Linked DNA regions of Caldimonas thermodepolymerans. The protein of the gene in region 1 interacts with the protein of each later gene in a pairwise test. Links are inferred from orthologs where the notes say so. Each region holds a gene or a part of one and is shown on either strand. Other genes may lie near its edges.

The links.
Region 2: the proteins of IS481_RS15130 (region 1) and grxD interact in binary tests that used the Escherichia coli proteins (3 or more experiments, as listed by UniProt). The link is inferred for Caldimonas thermodepolymerans from one-to-one orthologs.

Annotation. Positions count from the first base shown.
Region 1 is NZ_CP064338.1:3,202,293-3,208,706, forward strand. The notes cover bases 1,038-3,774. They hold IS481_RS15130 (BolA family protein), read right to left. Parts: upstream 2,677-3,774; coding sequence 2,398-2,676; downstream 1,038-2,397. Other genes in these bases: murA (UDP-N-acetylglucosamine 1-carboxyvinyltransferase), read right to left, coding at 1,038-2,287; IS481_RS15135 (ABC transporter permease), read right to left, coding at 2,723-3,499; IS481_RS15140 (ABC transporter ATP-binding protein), read right to left, coding at 3,496-3,774. In the rest of the region: hisD (histidinol dehydrogenase), read right to left, coding at 1-311; hisG (ATP phosphoribosyltransferase), read right to left, coding at 317-958; more of murA, read right to left, coding at 1,013-1,037; more of IS481_RS15140, read right to left, coding at 3,775-4,449; IS481_RS15145 (TetR/AcrR family transcriptional regulator), read left to right, coding at 4,565-5,254; IS481_RS15150 (tetratricopeptide repeat protein), read left to right, coding at 5,251-6,024; excinuclease ABC subunit UvrA, read right to left, coding at 6,055-6,414. UniProt on the Escherichia coli protein: Involved in cell resistance against acid stress.
Region 2 is NZ_CP064338.1:789,434-795,886, forward strand. What follows is about bases 2,170-4,945. They hold grxD (Grx4 family monothiol glutaredoxin), read right to left. Parts: upstream 3,830-4,945; coding sequence 3,509-3,829; downstream 2,170-3,508. Other genes in these bases: IS481_RS03860 (proline--tRNA ligase), read left to right, coding at 2,170-2,283; IS481_RS03865 (lytic transglycosylase domain-containing protein), read left to right, coding at 2,280-2,918; IS481_RS03870 (UbiX family flavin prenyltransferase), read right to left, coding at 2,929-3,495; IS481_RS03880 (hypothetical protein), read right to left, coding at 3,951-4,613; prmC (peptide chain release factor N(5)-glutamine methyltransferase), read right to left, coding at 4,794-4,945. Also shown: IS481_RS03855 (RNA pyrophosphohydrolase), read right to left, coding at 1-427; more of IS481_RS03860, read left to right, coding at 538-2,169; more of prmC, read right to left, coding at 4,946-5,642; prfA (peptide chain release factor 1), read right to left, coding at 5,639-6,453. UniProt on the Escherichia coli protein: Monothiol glutaredoxin involved in the biogenesis of iron-sulfur clusters.

The DNA.
Region 1 (6,414 bases):
TCGTGGTAGGCGCGCACCCGGCGCGCGGCGGCTTCCAGCGCGCTGCGCTGCGCCGGCGTGATCTGCGCCAGCGCCGCGTCCAGCTCGGCGCGGCCGAGCTCCAGCGCGGCCACCGAGGTGGCGCCCAGCCCGTCGAAGCGGTTGGTGTACTCGAGCACCGCCGCGTCGCCGCGCTGGCACACGTCGGCCAGGATCTCGGCGACCCGCTGCTCGATCGCATGATCCGTCTCGGCCGCCCAGTGCAGCACGCGCTGGAACTCGGCTTCGAAGTCCGGCGCGGTGGTGGCGAGTTGACGGATCTGCACGTTCATGGCGTTCACCTTTTCTGGGTCACAGTGGAAAAAATCTCGATGAGCCGGCGGATCGGCTCGCGCTTGACCTTCAGCGCCGCCTGGTTGACGACGAGGCGCGAGGAGATGTCCATGATCTTCTCGACCTCGACCAGGTTGTTCGCGCGCAGCGTGCCGCCGGTGGAGACCAGGTCCACGATGGCGTCGGCCAGCCCGGTCAGCGGGGCCAGCTCCATCGAGCCGTAGAGCTTGATCAGGTCCACGTGCACGCCCTTGTCGGCGAAGTGCTGGCGCGCCACGGTGGTGTACTTGGTCGCCACGCGCAGCCGCGAGCCCTGCTTCACGGCGGCGGCGTAGTCGAAGTCGGCACGCACCGCCACGCTCATGCGGCACTTGGCGATGCGCAGGTCCAGCGGCTGGTACAGTCCCTGGCCGCCGTGCTCGAGCAGCACGTCCTTGCCGGCCACGCCGAGGTCGGCGCCGCCGTACTGCACGTAGGTCGGCACGTCGGTGGCGCGCACCAGCACCACGCGCACCTCGGGGCGGTTGGTGGGCAGGATCAGCTTGCGCGAGGTCTCGGGGTCCTCGGTGACCTCGATGCCGGCCGCCTGCAGCAGCGGCAGGGTCTCGTCGAAGATGCGGCCCTTCGACAGCGCCAGGGTGATCATGGTGTTGCTTGCAGTCATTTCAGCCTTCCCGCCGCGGTTGTGCCCTGCCCGGCCTCACAGCGTCACGCGCTCGATGTCGGCGCCGAGGCCGCGCAGCTTGACCTCCATGCGGTCGTAGCCACGGTCGAGGTGGTAGATGCGGTCGACCACCGTCTCGCCTTCGGCCACCAGCCCGGCGATCACCAGGCTCGCCGAGGCGCGCAGGTCCGTGGCCATCACGGTGGCGCCGGACAGGCGCTCGACGCCGCGCACCACCGCGGTGTTGCCGTCCACCTCGATGCGCGCGCCCAGGCGCAGCAGCTCGTTGACGTGCATGAAGCGGTTCTCGAAGATGGTCTCGGTGACCTTGGCCGCGCCGTCGGCGATGCAGTTGAGCGCCATGAACTGCGCCTGCATGTCGGTCGGGAACGCCGGGTACTCGCTGGTGCGGAACGACACCGCCCGGGGGCGCCGGTCGGCGCGCACGCGGATCCAGTCGTCGCCGGCCTCGATGGTCGCCCCGGCCTCGCGCAGCTTCTCGATCACCGCGTCGAGGTGGGCGGCGCAGGCGTGGCGCAGCACCACGTCGCCGCCGGTGGCCGCCACCGCGCACAGGAAGGTGCCGGCCTCGATGCGGTCCGGGATGATGCGGTGGCCCACCGGGCCGGGCAGCCCGTGCAGGCGTTCGACGCCCTGGATGCGGATCTTGCCGGTGCCGTGGCCCTCGATCTTCGCGCCCATGGCGATCAGCATCTCGGCCAGGTCGGGGATCTCGGGCTCCTGCGCGGCGTTCTCCAGCACCGTCTCGCCCTCGGCCAGCGTGGCGGCCATCAGCAGGTTCTCGGTGCCGGTGACGGTCACCATGTCGGTGGTGATGCGCGCGCCCTTCAGGCGCTTGGCCTTGGCGATGATGTAGCCGTGCTCGACCACGATCTCGGCGCCCATGGCCTGCAGGCCCTTGATGTGCTGGTCCACCGGGCGCGAGCCGATCGCGCAGCCGCCGGGCAGCGAGACGGTGGCCTCGCCGAAGCGCGCCAGCAGCGGCCCCAGCACCAGGATCGAGGCGCGCATGGTCTTGACCAGGTCGTACGGCGCCTCGGGCGAGGTGACCTGGCTCGCGTCGATCTGCACCAGGTCCGGCTGCTGCTCGCTGCGCTCGGCGCGCGCGCCCATGTTGCGCAGCAGCTGGAGGGTGGTGTTGACGTCCTGCAGGCGCGGGACGTTGGTCAGCGTGACCGGCTCGGCGGTCAGCAGCGCGGCGCACAGCTCGGGCAGCGCGGCGTTCTTGGCCCCGGAAACCGTGACTTCACCGTTGAGCCGGCGGCCACCGCGGATGAGGAGTTTGTCCATAGGTGTGGTGTGGCGGACACCACCCGCGCCACGCTGTGTCGGATCCGCCGCCGCGCCGTCCAGCAGGCAAGCGCGGCACGTCCGCAACCGCGCCGCCGGGCGGTTGCCGGTCAATGATGGTGGTGATGGGAGGCCGAAGGCTTCGCCGAGGTCTCGGCCCACTCGGCAGGGGTCAGCGTCTTCATCGACAGGGCGTGGATCTGTTCGCGCATTCTATCGCCCAGCGCTCGGTAGACGCACTGGTGGCGCGCAATCCGGCTCTTGCCCTCGAATTCCCGGGAGACGATGGTTGCGAAGAAATGACGGCCGTCGCCCTCCACCTCCAGGTGCTCGCAATCGAGCCCCTGGGCGATGTAGTCGCGCACTTCCTGGGCAGTCGGGTCAGCCATAACCCCGTGATTATCGCCGATTCGGGTCAACCCTGGCCGCCGCGGCTCAATGGCGGATCTTGTAGCCGATGCGCAGCAGGTGCAGCGCCAGGCCGGCCACGACCAGGAAGCTGGTGCCCACCATCGCCAGGCTCATCCAGGGCGAGACGTCGCTGACCCCGAAGAAGCCGCGGCGGAAGCCGTCGATCATGTAGAAGAACGGGTTCAGGTGGCTGATGGCCTGCCAGAACGGCGGCAGCGAGTGCACCGAATAGAACACGCCGGACAGGAAGGTCATCGGCATGATGATGAAGTTCTGGAACGCCGCCATCTGGTCGAACTTCTCGGCCCACAGGCCGGCGATCAGCCCGAGCGAGCCGAGCATCGCCGAGCCCAGCATGGCGAAGATCACGATCCACCACGGTTCGGCGAACGAGGGCGGGGCGAACCAGGCGGTGACGAGGAACACCCCCAGGCCCACCGTCAGCCCGCGCGCCATCGAGGCGCCGACGTAGGCGGTGAACCAGGCCCAGTGCGACAGCGGCGTGACCAGCAGGAACACCAGGTTGCCGGTGATCTTGCTCTGGATCAGCGACGAGGAGCTGTTGGCGAAGGAGTTCTGCAGCACGCTCATCATCACCAGCCCCGGGATCAGGAAGCTGGTGTAGCCGACCTGGTCGAACACCGTGACGTGGTCCTCGAGCACGTGCCCGAAGATCAGCAGGTACAGCACGGCGGTCAGCACCGGCGCGGCCACGGTCTGGAAGCTGACCTTCCAGAAGCGCAGCACTTCCTTGTACAGCAGCGTGCGCACGCCGGCGAAACGGTCGATCACGGCATTCATGCGACGGACTCCGCCCGGGCGGGCCGGGGGCTGGCAGGCTGCGCCGGGGCGTCGGCCTGCATGATCTCGAGGAACACGTCCTCCAGGTCGGCGCGGCCGATCTCCAGGTCCTCGACCTTGCAGCCGGCCTGGCGCAGGGTGGCGAGGATGGATTCGACCTCGGCGGCGTCATGCGCCTTGATCTGCACGATGCGGCCGGTCACGCGCGCCTGCGCGGCCAGCGCCGGCGGCAGCGCCTGGTCGGTCTTGAACTGCAGCATGGTGCTGGCGGTGCCGGCCAGCAGCGCGGAGGTGCGGTCCAGCGCGACCACCTGGCCGGCCTTGAGCATCGCGATGCGGTGGCACAGCGCCTCGGCCTCTTCCAGGTAGTGCGTGGTCAGCAGCACCGTGTGGCCCTCGCGGTTCAGGCGCGCGATGAACTGCCACAGGGTCTGGCGCAGCTCCACGTCCACGCCGGCGGTGGGCTCGTCCAGCACGATCACCGGCGGGCGGTGCACCAGCGCCTGCGCCACCAGCACGCGCCGCTTCATGCCGCCCGAGAGCTGGCGCATGTTGGCGTTGGCCTTGTCGGCCAGGCCCAGGTTGGCGAGCAGCTCGTCGATCCAGTCGTCGTTGCGCCTGACGCCGAAATAGCCGGACTGGATGCGCAACGCCTCGCGCACCGTGAAGAACGGGTCGAACACCAGCTCCTGCGGCACGATGCCGAGCTGCCGGCGGGCCTGGGCGTACTGCGAGACGACGTCGTAGCCGTGCACGCGCACCTGCCCGCCCGTGGCATGGGTCAGGCCGGCGAGGATGCTGATCAGGGTGGTCTTGCCTGCGCCGTTGGGGCCCAGCAGGCCGAAGAATTCGCCCGGTTCGATCTCGAAGCTGACGTCTTTCAGCGCCTGCAGCACCCCACGTGCGCCCTGGTACAACTTGGAAACGTGTTGGAAGCTGATGGCGGACATGAGGAGCGAAATTGTAGGCAGCCGCCTGCAAACCTGCTGGCGGGGGGTTGTTCCGCGGTTCCGGCCCCCGGTGCTTTTTGCTAGATTGGCTGCGGCCCCGGAGGAGACCCGCGCCATGCCCCCACCCCAGAAGAAACCCCGCCGCACGGCCGAGCGCATCCTGGAGGCCACGCTCGAGCTGTTCAACCGCTTCGGCGAGCCCAACGTCTCCACCAACGCGATCTCGGCCGAGCTGGGCATCAGCCCGGGCAACCTGTACTACCACTACCCGGCCAAGGAGGCGCTGGTCAACGCGCTGTACGACCGCTACGAACAGGCGCTCGACGAGCTGCTGCGCGCGGCAGGCGGCGTGCGCCACGTGGAGGACGCCTGGCTGTTCTTCCACATGCTGTTCGAGCTGATCTGGCAGTACCGCTTCCTGTACCGTGACCTCAACGACCTGCTGAGCCGCAACCGGCACCTGGAAACGCGCTTCCAGGCGGTGCTGGAACACAAGTCGCGTGCGATCGGGCAGCTGCTCGACGGGCTGGCGCAGCACGGCGCGATGCGCATCGCGCCGCAGGACGCCGGGCCGGTCGCCACCGCGATGGTGGTGGTGCTGACCTACTGGCTGAGCTACGAGTACGTGCGCGACCCGCGCCGCGCGCTGGAGCCCGAGGTGGCCGGCGCGGCGATGATGCGCGGGGCCCACCACGTGCTGGGCCTGCTGCTGCCCTACCTGGAACCCGCCCAGCAGGCCCACCTGCACGGGCTGGTCGGGCCCTACCGCGACGCCGCCCGATCCCTGCCGGAGCCTGCCCCGTGAACGACTGGACCGCCTTCCCCCATGACAGCACCGCCTGGCGGCTGGACCCGGTCGCGCTGCAGGCGCGCTGGGCCCGCCTGCATGCGGGCGACGCCGAACCCTGGCCGCAGGACGAGGCGGTCCGGCAGGCCTGGGCCTGCTTCCACGCCGGCGAGTTCCGGCAGGCGGTGGAGCTGGGCCTGCGCGCCGGCGGCGCCGGCCTCGCCGCGGCCCACAAGGCGCAGTGCATCCACGCGATCTACGTCGAGCCGGACGAGCGCCGCAAGCTCGACCTGCTGCTCGAGGTGGCCGAGCGCGCCGCCGCGCAACGGGCCGCGCAGCCGCAGCTGGCCAGCGCCCACTACTGGCTGGCGGTGGCGCTCGGGCGCTATGCGCAGAGCATCAGCGTCGCGCAGGCGCTGGCGCAGGGCGTCGGCGAGAAGGTGAAGGCCGCGCTGGAAGCCACGATCGCGCTGCAGCCCCGCCATGCCGACGCGTACATCGCGCTGGGCGCCTTCCACGCCGAGGTGATCGACAAGGCAGGCGCCCGCCTGGCGCGGCGCCAGGGCTCGACCCGCGAGCTGGCGCTGCAGATGTTCGCCACCGGGCTGAAGCTGCACCCGGCCTCGGTGCTGGGGCGCATCGAGTACGCCCAGGGGCTGGTGATGCTGGAGGGCGAGCGCCGGCTCGCCGAGGCCGAGGCACTGTACCGCGAGGCGGCGGCCTGCCGGCCGCTGGACGCGATGGAGCGGCTGCACGTCGAGGTGGCGAGGGAAGCGCTGGAGGTCTAGCGCGCGCCTGCCGGCCACCCCGGCAGCGACTCACCGGCGGGCCAGCACCGGGGCCAGTGCCCGCCCGGTGTGCGTGCCGGCGGCGACGATCTGCTCCGGCGTGCCGGCCGCGACCACGCGGCCACCGTCCACGCCGCCTTCGGGTCCGAGGTCGAGCACCCAGTCGGCCTCGGCAATCACGTCGAGGTCGTGCTCGATCACGACCACGCTGTGGCCGCCGTCGACCAGGCGGTGCAGCACGCGGATCAGCTTCTCGACGTCGGCCATGTGCAGGCCCACGGTCGGCTCGTCCAGCACGTACAGCGTGTGCGGGGCGCGCTGGCCACGGCGCGTGACGTCGTCGCGCACCTTGCTGAGCTCGGTGACGAGCTTGATGCGCTGCGCCTCGCC
Region 2 (6,453 bases), 2.4 Mb from region 1 along the record:
CGTCGCGCTTGAACTCGATGACCACGTCCAGCGGCACCCAGTAGTCGTTCCAGCGCCAGGCGTCGAACTCCGGGTGGTCGGTGGCGCGCAGGTTCATGTCGGAGTCCCGGCCGGTCAGCTGCAGCAGGAACCAGATCTGCTTCTGCCCCTTGTAGTGGCCGCGGGCGTCGCGCCGGATGTAGTGTTCGGGCACCTCGTAGCGCAACCAGTCCTTGGTTCGGGCGATGATGCGCACATGCTCGGGCTTCAGGCCGATTTCTTCGTGCAGTTCACGGAACATCGCCTGCTCGGGAGTCTCTCCGTGTTTGATGCCCCCTTGGGGGAACTGCCAGGAGTGCGTGCGGATGCGCTTGCCCCAGAAAACCTGATTCTTCTGGTTGAGCAGGATGATGCCGACGTTGGGCCGGAAGCCTTCCCTGTCGAGCATAATCGAACCTCGAATTCGTCAATTGAAACCATTATTGCACCGACCGGTGCGGTTTCAACCCCTCGAAAGCCCACACCTTTCCCGGCTCGAGGCCGGGCGTGGCCGTTGACATGAAAGCCTCCCAGTTCTTCATTTCCACCCTCAAGGAAGCGCCCTCGGACGCAGAGATCGTCAGTCACAAGTTGATGATGCGCGCCGGCCTCATCAAGCGGCTGGGCGCCGGCATCTACAACTACATGCCCATGGGCCTGCGCGTGATCCGCAAGGTCGAGCACATCATCCGCGAGGAGATGAACCGCGCCGGCGCGATCGAGCTGCTGATGCCGATCGTGCAGCCGGCCGAGCTGTGGCAGGAGACCGGGCGCTGGGACAAGATGGGCCCGGAGCTGCTGCGCGTGAAGGACCGCCACGACCGCGACTTCGTGATCCAGCCCACCTCGGAGGAAGTGATCACGGACATCGCGCGCCAGGAGCTGCGCAGCTACCGGCAGCTGCCGAAGAACTTCTATCACATCCAGACCAAGTTCCGCGACGAGCGCCGGCCGCGCTTCGGCGTGATGCGCGGGCGCGAGTTCACGATGAAGGACGCCTACTCCTTCGACCGTGACCTGGAGTCGGCGCGCGCCAGCTACCAGACGATGTACGACGCCTACGTGCGCATCTTCCAGCGCATGGGGTTGCAGTTCCGCGCAGTCGCGGCCGACACCGGCGCGATCGGCGGGCAGGCCTCGCACGAGTTCCAGGTGATCGCCGACACCGGCGAGGACGCGATCGTCTACTGCGAGCAGTCGGACTACGCGGCCAACATCGAGCTGGCCGAGGCGCTGCCGCTGATCGCCGAGCGCGCCGCACCGGCCCAGCCGCTGGCCAAGACGCCGACGCCGGGCAAGTCCACCTGCGAGGACGTCGCCGAGCTGCTGCAGCTGCCGCTGTCGCAGACGGTGAAGTCGCTGGTGCTGGCCACCGACGAGAAGAACGAGGCCGGCGAGGTGGTCAGGACCACGGTGTGGCTGCTGCTGGTGCGCGGCGACCACGAGCTCAACGAAGTCAAGGCCGGCAAGATCGAGGGCCTGAAGGACGGCTTCCGCTTCGCCACCGTCGCCGAGATCGAGGAGCATTTCGGCTGCAAGCCGGGCTACCTGGGCCCGATCGGCCTGAAGAAGCCGGTCAAGGTGGTGGCCGACCGCACGGTCGCGAACATGAGCGACTTCGTCTGCGGCGCCAACGAGGCCGATTTCCACTACACCGGGGTCAACTGGGGCCGCGACCTGCCCGAGCCGGACCTGGTGGCCGACATCCGCAACGTGGTGGCCGGCGACCCCTCGCCGGACGGCAAGGGCGTGCTGTCGATCCAGCGCGGCATCGAGGTCGGGCACGTGTTCCTGCTGGGCACGCGCTACTCCAAGGACATGAACGCCACCTACCTGGACGAGTCGGGCAAGCCGCAGCTGCTGGTGATGGGCTGCTACGGCATCGGCGTCACCCGCATCCTGGGCGCGGCGATCGAGCAGAACCACGACGAGCGCGGCATCATCTGGCCGGACGCGATCGCCCCGTTCCGCGTGGTGATCTGCCCGATCGGCTACGACCGCTCGGCCGAGGTGAAGGCCGCGGCCGACCGCCTGCACGACCAGCTGGCCGACGCCGGCATCGACGTGATGCTGGACGACCGCGGCGAGCGCCCCGGCGCGATGTTCGCCGACTGGGAGCTGATCGGCGTGCCGCACCGCGTGGTGATCTCCGACCGCGGGCTGAAGGATGGCAAGGTCGAGTACCAGGGGCGCCGCGACAGTGCCGCGACGCCGCTGGCAGCCGACCAGGTGTTCGACTTCCTGCGCGAGAAGTTCTTGGCATGAACCGCGCCGGCCTGACGCGCCGCCAGTGGGCCGGTGGCGTGGCCGGATGGCTGGCGCTGGCGTTCGCCCCCGTGGCGCGCGCCGGCGCGCAGATCGAGGAGCCGCTGGCGGACTCGGTGCGCACCGCGCTGTCGGCGGTGATCGCCAACTCCGCGCCGCCCAAGCCCACCTTCGCCCACATCGAGGAGCGGCTGCGCTACCTGCGCTGGCTGGGCGCGATGAGCGACCGGCTGAAGCGGCGCAAGCCCGACATGCAGACCCGCATCGAGTTCCTCGAGACGGTCTGGTACGAAAGCCGCCGCGCCGGGCTGGAGACGGCGCTGGTGCTCGGGCTGATCCAGGTCGAAAGCGGTTTTCGCAAGTACGCGATCAGCAAGGCCGGCGCGCGTGGCTACATGCAGGTGATGCCGTTCTGGAGCCGCCTGATCGGCGACGGCGATGCCAGCAAGCTGTTCCACATGCAGACCAACCTGCGCTTCGGCTGCGTGATCCTGCGCCACTACCTCGACCTGGAGAAGGGGGACCTCTTCATGGCGCTGGGCCGCTACAACGGCAGCCGCGGCCGCCCGGAGTACCCGAACGCGGTGTTCGCGGCGCGCCGGCAGTGGGAGTACGCCGACCCGCCGCAGGGCTGAGGCGGGGGCCTCAACCGCCCAGCCCGCCCCAGGGGCGGGGCCTTGCCTGGCTCACGCCCAGCAGCGCGAGCGCGCGCTCGACGGTGTCGTCCACCAGCTCGTCGATGCTCTGCGGGCGGTGGTAGAAGGCCGGCAGCGGCGGGAACACGATGCCGCCCATCTCGGTGACCGCGGTCATGTTGCGCAGGTGGGCCAGGTTGAACGGGGTCTCGCGCACCATCAGCAGCAGCCGGCGGCGCTCCTTGAGCGCCACGTCGGCGGCGCGCGTGAGCAGGTTGTCGCCGAGGCCGTGGGCGATCGCGGCCAGCGTCTTCATCGAGCAGGGGGCGACGACCATGCCGTCGCAGGCGAAGCTGCCGCTCGCGATCGCCGCGCCGATGTCCGACGGCGAGTAGGCCACGTCGGCCAGGGCTTCGAGTTCGCGCCGGTCCAGGCCGAGTTCATGGTGCACGTTGAGCACCCCGGCCGGGGTCGCGACCAGGTGGGTCTGCACCCCCGCTTCGCGCAGGCGCTGCAGCAGGCGCAGCCCGTAGACCGCCCCGGTGGCGCCCGTGATGCCGACGACGAGGCGGCTCATGCGCGCTCGTCGTTCAGGCCTGGGACGTGCCGAGCACCTGCTGCAGTTCGCCGGCTTCGTACATCTCCATCATGATGTCCGAGCCGCCGATGAATTCGCCGTTGACGTACAGCTGGGGGATGGTCGGCCAGTTGGAGTATTCCTTGACGCCCTGGCGGATCGCATCGTCCTCCAGCACGTTGACGGTCTTGAAGTCGGACACGCCGCAGGCCTTGAGGATCTGCACGGCGCGGCCGGAGAAGCCGCACATCGGGAACTGGGCCGTGCCTTTCATGAAGAGCACCACCCGGTGGTTCTTGACGATGTCGTCGATGCGTTGTTGAACGTCGCTCATGGTGTGTGGTTCGGTTCGGGGAGACAGGAGGTCGAACCCCTCTTTATAGAGCAAAAGCCGACCCCCCGTGTCCGCCCCGGGTCATCTCCCGGCCAGGCCGCTGCGGTTCGGTGCGGCGCGCTCAGAAGGCGTAGGACAGGCCGAACTGGATCACGGGCGACAGGCGCCAGTCGCCCAGCGGCCCCGGCAGGTCCATCTCGCCGACGCGCCGGCCCTCGTCGCCGTTGAGCCAGGCCCCGCCCGCGGCGGCCCCGAGCTTGACGGTCGAGCGCGGCTTGAGCATCACCATCCCCACGTCGGCGAAGAAGCTCCAGTTGCTGCCGCGCCAGGACGGTTCGGTGTAGCCCATGCCGATGTAGGGCAGGGGACGCGTGTGCAGGTCCAGCGTCATGGGCGTGCGCAGGCCCGTCAGGCCCAGGCCGGAGCCCGGCGCGCCCAGCGCGGCAAGGCCGGCGTGATCGCCCAGCCGCTCGCCGGCCAGCAGGCCCCCGCTGGCGCGAAAGCCACCCTGCCGGTCGAAGTAGTAGTCGCCCATCATGCTCCAGTTGCCCAGCGCCGTGCGGGCGTTGCCGTCCAGCCGGGTCTCGTACACCCGCAGGCCACCGAGGCGCACGCGGAACCGGTCGATGCCGAAGTCGGGCATCTCCTCCAGGGGCACGGCATAGCTCAGGCGCACCTTGGGGCCGTCGATGCGCAGCTGCAGGACGCCGTCGGCACGGGCGGGCGCGAATGCCGCCAGCAGGACGAGGGCAATGGCACCGTGAACGTTGCTGAGCGTCTTCATGGCCTGACTCCCTGAAAACGGGCGGCCGCCCGGGGCGGCAGCGCCGGATGGGCCCATGCTAGACCGGTCCCGGCGGTCCGCCAAGCACCGCGATCGAGGGGAAGGCCGCGGCCGCCGTGACCGAAGACGCACCTGATGCAGGTGATACGTCTTGAAACGATTGGACGGCGACGCCGGTCTTCAGTTCCACCGGCCGCCGGTGCAGCGCGGGCGGTGACCCAGGTCGTGGCGGGTCTGGATGCGCTGAAAGCCCGCCTCGCGCAGCAGGGCCTGCACCGCCTCGGCCTGGTCGTGACCGTGCTCGAGCAGCAGCCAGCCGCCCGGCAGCAGGTGGTGCGGGGCGGCGGCCACGATGCGGCGCAGGTCGTCCAGGCCGTCGGGGCCGGAGGTCAGCGCTCGTTCGGGCTCGTGCTGCAGGGCCGGAAGGTGCGGGTCACCGTCGGCGATGTAGGGCGGGTTGCTGACGATCATCTCGAGGCGCCGGCCGGCCAGCGGTTCCAGCCACGAGCCGTGCAGCCACTGCACCGCCAGTCCGAGGCGCTCGCCGTTGGCGCGTGCCACCGCCAGGGCCTCGGCGCTCAGGTCCACCGCGCTGACCTCGGCCTGCGGCAGGCTGTGCTTGAGCGCCAGCGCGATCGCGCCGCTGCCGGTGCCCAGGTCCGCGACGCGGGGGGCGGGCAGCGGGCGCAGCAGCTCGACCGCCCAGTCGACCAGCGTCTCGGTGTCCGGGCGCGGCACCAGCACCGCGGGCGTCACCGCGAGCGTCAGGCCGTAGAACTCGCGCGTGCCGACCAGGTAGGCAAGCGGCTCGCCGGTCGCGCGGCGCTGCACCAGCGCCTCGTAGCGGGCCAGCTGTGCGGGGGGCAGCGGGTCGGTGTCGTGCGCGAGCAGCCAGGCGCGGGCACGCCCGGGCGGCAGGTCCAGCACGTGGGCCAGCAGGGCCTGGGCGTCGATGCGCTCCAGCCCGCGCTGCACCGCGGCCTGCCAGGCCTGCGCGACGGTGGTGCGGGCGCGGGCGTCGTCGTTCATGCGCGGCCCCGCTCCAGCTCGTCGAGCTGCTCGGCCAGCTGTTCGGCCTCGCGCGCGGCGATCAGCGCGTTGACCACCTCGTCCAGCTCGCCGTCCATCACCGCCTGGAGGCGGTACAGCGTCAGGTTGATGCGGTGGTCGGTGAGTCGCCCTTGCGGGAAGTTGTAGGTGCGGATGCGGTCGCTGCGGTCGCCGCTGCCGATCAGGCTCTTGCGCGTGGCGGCTTCCTTGCTCAGGCGCTCGTGGCGTTCCTTCTCGCGCAGCCGCGCGGCCAGCACCGCCATCGCCTTGGCCTTGTTGCGGTGCTGCGAGCGGTCGTCCTGGCACTCGGCCACGATGCCGGTGGGCAGGTGGGTGATGCGGATCGCCGATTCGGTCTTGTTGACGTGCTGGCCGCCGGCCCCGCTGGCGCGGAAGGTGTCGATGCGCAGGTCGGCCGGGTTGATCGCGATCTCCTCGGCCTCGTCCGGCTCGGGCATCACGGCCACGGTACAGGCGCTGGTGTGGATGCGCCCCTGGGTTTCGGTGGCCGGCACGCGCTGCACGCGGTGGCCACCGGATTCGTACTTCAGGTGCTTGTAGACGTCCTCGCCCTCGATGCGCACCACGGCTTCCTTGTAGCCGCCGAGGTCCGACTCGCTGCACGACATCATCTCGGCCTTCCAGCCGTGGCGCTCGGCGTAGCGCAGGTACATGCGCAGCAGGTCGCCGGCGAACAGCGCCGACTCGTCGCCGCCGGTGCCGGCGCGGATCTCGAGGAAGGCGTTGCGCGCGTCGTCCGGGTCCTTGGGCAGCAGGGCGCGCTGCAGTT